2 regions of the Sodalis sp. C49 genome follow, and region 2 is predicted to be linked to the other one. Evidence: predicted binding sites of a transcription regulator. Region 2 holds the regulator's gene; the other holds the start of a gene.
The links. Region 2 encodes LexA, which represses DNA repair genes until DNA is damaged. Its sites were predicted from a motif close to TNCTGTATGTACATACAGNA; they were not measured.
Positions count from the first base shown of each region.

Region 1 (2,403 bases), 1.4 Mb from region 2:
GTGATCACCGAATCCAGGCTGAAGATAATATCCAGCAGCATGATTTGCGTGATGGCGCCGAGAAACGAACTGACATTGGTGCTTTGATCGGCTTCGCCCCCTTCCAGCGCCTGGTGGATCTCCCGGCAGGATTTCCAGATAAGGAACAATCCTCCCAGCAGTAATATCAGGTCGCGGATCGATACCTCGGTCGCGAAAACGGTAAACAACGGGTAGGTAAGGCGAATCACCCACGAAATGGACGCCAGCAGGCAAAGCCGCATGACCATGGCGCCGAACAGGCCCAGACGGCGGGCTTTGGCTTGCTGTCTCGCGGGCAGCTTGGCGACGACCAGGGAGAGAAAAATGATATTATCAATACCAAGGACGATTTCCAGAACAGTCAGTGTTCCCAGCGCCAGCCACGCATCGGGATCCACGATCCAATCAAACATTGTGATCCATTACCTAAATGTAAACGAAGCTTAAACGAATATTATAAACAGGTCCAAAGGGCAGCAGGCAAGGTAAAATGCATTTACATCAGGAAATGCCGTGCCAGCATTGGCCCGGTGAAGGTCTTTTTCAGGTAAAACCCGCGCGGTAACGTCATGATCGGCTGGCCGAATTCGCCGATTGCCCTGGTCAGCGCCCGGCTATTGGCGGCCTTGGGCCTCAACTGCAGCACCTCGCCGTGGCGCGCGGTGATATGTTCCACGCGCCCGAGTACGATTAAATCCATTAATTCCTCCCAGTCATTTTGCAACAGCGATTCTTCCTCGGCGCTGGGACTCCACAGCAGCGGCGTGCCGATACGGCGCCGGGTGAGCGGGATCGCGCGTTCGCCTTCCACCGGTATCCACAGTACCCTGGCCAGCTTATACCTGACATGGCTGGACGCCCAGGTGACGCCGCTGTTGCCGGTCAGCGGCGCGACACAGACAAAGGTGGTTTCCAGGGGGCGGCCGCGGCTGTCGACCGGTATGGTTTTCAGTTCCACCCCGATGGCGGCAAAATCCTGCTCGGGTTTACTGCCCGCGCTGGCGCCCAGGTAACGTTCCAGCAAGACGCCGATCCAGCCTTTATCACGTTTCAGGTTGGCCGGCATTACCAGGCCCGCGTGCGCCGCCAGTTCACCCAGATTATAGCCCGCCAGGGCGCTGGCGCGCGCCAATAGCTCTATTTCGTCCCCCGGCGGGAGGATCGGTGTGGCGATGAGGGGAAGGGTCATAAACAGTTATCCGCGTGCTGTATAAAAACTAATCGGCCGCCGGGGCCGTCCGACCCAGGATCGGCATTTAATCATCAACCATAAATAATAGCATGATTTCACACTCTTTTTTAAGCGTCGATCGCGTTTTTCCGCCGGCGCGCCCGAGGTTGTACACCTGAAGCGGGCGACAATGAACAGGATCTTACACCATGTTATCCACAGAAGTATGGGATAAACCTAATAAACTGGCACTACTGTCACTATTTACAGCCTTGACGCCCCTGTTTTTTACAGGTTTGTACATATATCGCCGCGCTTTACAGCATAATTTGTGGATAAAATCATCATCGTCTGTTTTTTAACCTCATCGCGCGCAACCGGTGGACAGGCGGATCCCGCACGATCGTTCCCACGGCGGGATCCGGCAACAGGCGATTGAAAATCATTGTGTTTTCCCGCGGCGCGTTTTGCAAAGCCGGCGCGCGGCGAAAAGTTTTCCCTCTTTAACCCAGTGTTCTGCACATACCTATCCACAGAAAAAGTGAATAAAAGCACCGGCAGTTATCCCCGGCTGTTGATAACCATGCCGCATCCGGACGCCATTCGACGTCCAGGAAGTCGGACATTCCTTAAAAGCAGTGGTTTACCGTATTGAGCGAGTGTGAAACAATCAGGCTATCTTGCATTTTATGTAATCGAGGTAGTCCGGTGATCGATGATGATGGCTACCGCCCGAATGTTGGTATTGTGATCTGTAATCGTGATGGGCAGGTGGTATGGGCCAGGAGATATGGGCAGCACTCATGGCAGTTTCCCCAGGGCGGCATTAATCCCGGCGAAACCGCGGAACAGGCCATGTACCGTGAACTGTACGAAGAGGTCGGGCTGAGCCGTAAGGATGTGCGCATACTGGCCTCCACCCGTAACTGGTTGCGTTACAAGCTGCCGAAGCGTCTGGTACGCTGGGACACCAAGCCGGTTTGTATCGGCCAGAAGCAAAAATGGTTCCTGCTGCAGCTCATGTGCCCGGACGCCGATATCAATATGCAGCGCGGGGGCACCCCTGAGTTCGACGGCTGGCGCTGGGTCAGTTTCTGGTACCCGGTGCGCCAGGTGGTTTCTTTTAAGCGGGACGTTTACCGCCGGGTAATGAAAGAGTTTTCTACTATTGTCATGCCGTTGCAGGAAAGCGCTGTGCAACGGACTCTCCC
Region 1 covers NZ_CP163303.1:4,698,147-4,700,549, forward strand. Annotated here, with positions in the region: gene ABUK12_RS21245 (TerC family protein) at 1-434, opposite strand, end outside; gene mutH (DNA mismatch repair endonuclease MutH) at 518-1,210, opposite strand; gene rppH (RNA pyrophosphohydrolase) at 1,901-2,403, shown strand, end outside.
Region 1: a site for LexA is predicted at 1,445-1,464, ahead of mutH (DNA mismatch repair endonuclease MutH). Genes of this name have one in related genera too.

Region 2 (2,403 bases):
ATGCTCGGTCGCCATATAGCGCATGGACAGCGGACGGGAAAAACGCACAAAGCTGTCGCGCCCCAACCACAAGACGGCGATAAACTTCTGGAAACCATTGAGGAGGCGCAACTGGGGCGCCGGCTGGTTCTGCTGCGCTTCACGGCCGGGCGATCGTCCGAACATAACGGATACCGGCACCATCTGGACATCAAGCTGCGGATTATTGCGATGTAAATCCAGATAATCGTGAAACAGCTTCACGGATTCCAGTTTTTCGGAAAAATAGCGAAAAATACGGGGGCCATCGTGGATAAAGACGTAGCGCGGCAAGACGACGCCGTCGATCTCCAGCGGTATCAGCGGATCGGACAACCCCAGTTGCAGACATTGCGCGCGCAGGGTGAGCAGGTCCGTCTTGGAGTTATAGGGCAAAACATACATCATTGGCCGCAGCGGGTCCAAGCCGGCTTCTTGCCGGGGATTGGCGGGAATGGCTTTACTCCGCACCAGTAGCCTGAGCGGTAAATTCAACAACGTATAATAAATAGTACGCCAGCCTGACATATCTTCGTGAAGCCTCTTGTTAGCATTGCGCCACAAGAATACCAGAAACCGCGCGACAGATCTGTGGTGATGCGAACGAGAAGAAACGGTAATATAGGCACAATTTTTCTTTAGCGCGCAAAATTATGGCAAACCAAACCAACGGACTTCGGCGCATCTTTAACGCCATGGGCTATTCCATAAAAGGATATCGCGCCGCCTGGCGGCATGAAGCCGCTTTTCGCCAGGAAGTGGTGGTTGCCGTGGTGGCGATTGCCCTTGCCTGTTACCTGGAGCCAGAACCCGTGGCGCGGATTTTATTGATCGGTTCGGTATGGCTGGTGCTGATCGTTGAGATCGTGAATAGTGCTATTGAAGCGGTGGTGGATCGCATCGGGCCGGAGCTGCATCCGCTTTCTGGCCGGGCGAAGGACCTGGGCTCGGCGGCGGTGACCCTGGCCATTGTTTTGGCGCTGTTCGTGTGGATAACGCTGTTATGGCGGTATATTCCTTAAAATGGCCGGCGCGGCCGGTCGTCGGCAGGGTTTTATCACATTTTGCAACGCTTGTGGTTTTCAATTGGTGCGGACCTGTATATACTCACAGAAAGACTGTATAAACAAACAGGGGACGGAATGAAAGCATTAACCGCCAGACAACAAGAGGTATTTGACCTCATCCGCGATCATCTTGCGCAAACCGGCATGCCGCCGACCCGGGCGGAGATCGCGCATCGTCTGGGATTTAAATCCCCTAACGCCGCCGAAGAGCACCTTAAGGCGCTGGCGCGCAAGGGCGCCATCGAAATCGTTTCCGGCGCCTCGCGCGGCATCCGGTTATTGATAGAAGAAGAAACCGGCCTGCCGCTGATCGGCCGCGTGGCCGCCGGAGAACCCCTGCTGGCCGAACAGCATATCGAAAGCCATTACCAGATCGATCCCGATCTGTTTAAGCCCCACGCGGATTTCCTGCTGCGTGTCAGCGGCATGTCCATGAAGGATATCGGCATCATGGACGGCGATCTGCTGGCGGTGCATAAAACCCAGGATGCCCATAACGGTCAGGTCGTGGTGGCGCGAATCAATGACGAGGTCACGGTAAAACGCCTGAAAAGACACGGTAACATCGTTGAGTTGCTACCGGAAAACAGCGAGTTTTCGCCCATTATTGTCGATTTGCGCGAGCAGGAAATGTCCATCGAAGGTTTAGCGGTCGGCGTTATCCGCAACGGCAACTGGATTTAACTCACGGTGCTCCATGGCATCCTGAATATCCCTTATCCCGCGTCAGCGAGAATTTTATGGCGGATAACCGGCGACGCGGAATGCGGGTTCGCCGCCATAAAAGTGCTGCGGCGCGTCCGCTGCCGCTAGCGGTATTTATATTTAGTTACAATTAGCGATGTACGGGCTGATACCTTCTACCTACTGTTTTATTTCACCTTATAGCCCATACGGCGTTTATAACCCTGCCAATATGGTCTAATCATCTGCTGAATAAACCTTATGCCAAATCCCCTGCTATACTTTAGACATAGGGTTAACTTATGACATGCAGGTTTTGGGACGCAATACGTGTCCTCGCTATGCGCTAACAAAACCTGGAGTGGCAGATGTTGACTGAGAAACCGATAACCAAGGAGAACTCCGATGAACAAAGATGAAGCCAGCGGTAATTGGAAACAGTTCAAAGGTAAAATGAAAGAACAATGGGGTAAGCTTACTGACGATGATCTGACGGTAGTTGAAGGTAAACGCGATCAGTTAATCGGTAAGATCCAGGAACGTTACGGTTACGGCAAAGAAGCCGCGGAAACGGAAGTAAAGGACTGGGAAACACGTAACAAATATCGTTGGTAATGATTTTTGGAAATCATGA
Region 2 covers NZ_CP163303.1:3,344,506-3,346,908, reverse strand. Annotated here, with positions in the region: gene plsB (glycerol-3-phosphate 1-O-acyltransferase PlsB) at 1-546, opposite strand, end outside; gene ABUK12_RS15040 (diacylglycerol kinase) at 672-1,040, shown strand; gene lexA (transcriptional repressor LexA) at 1,161-1,769, shown strand; gene ABUK12_RS15030 (CsbD family protein) at 2,175-2,384, shown strand.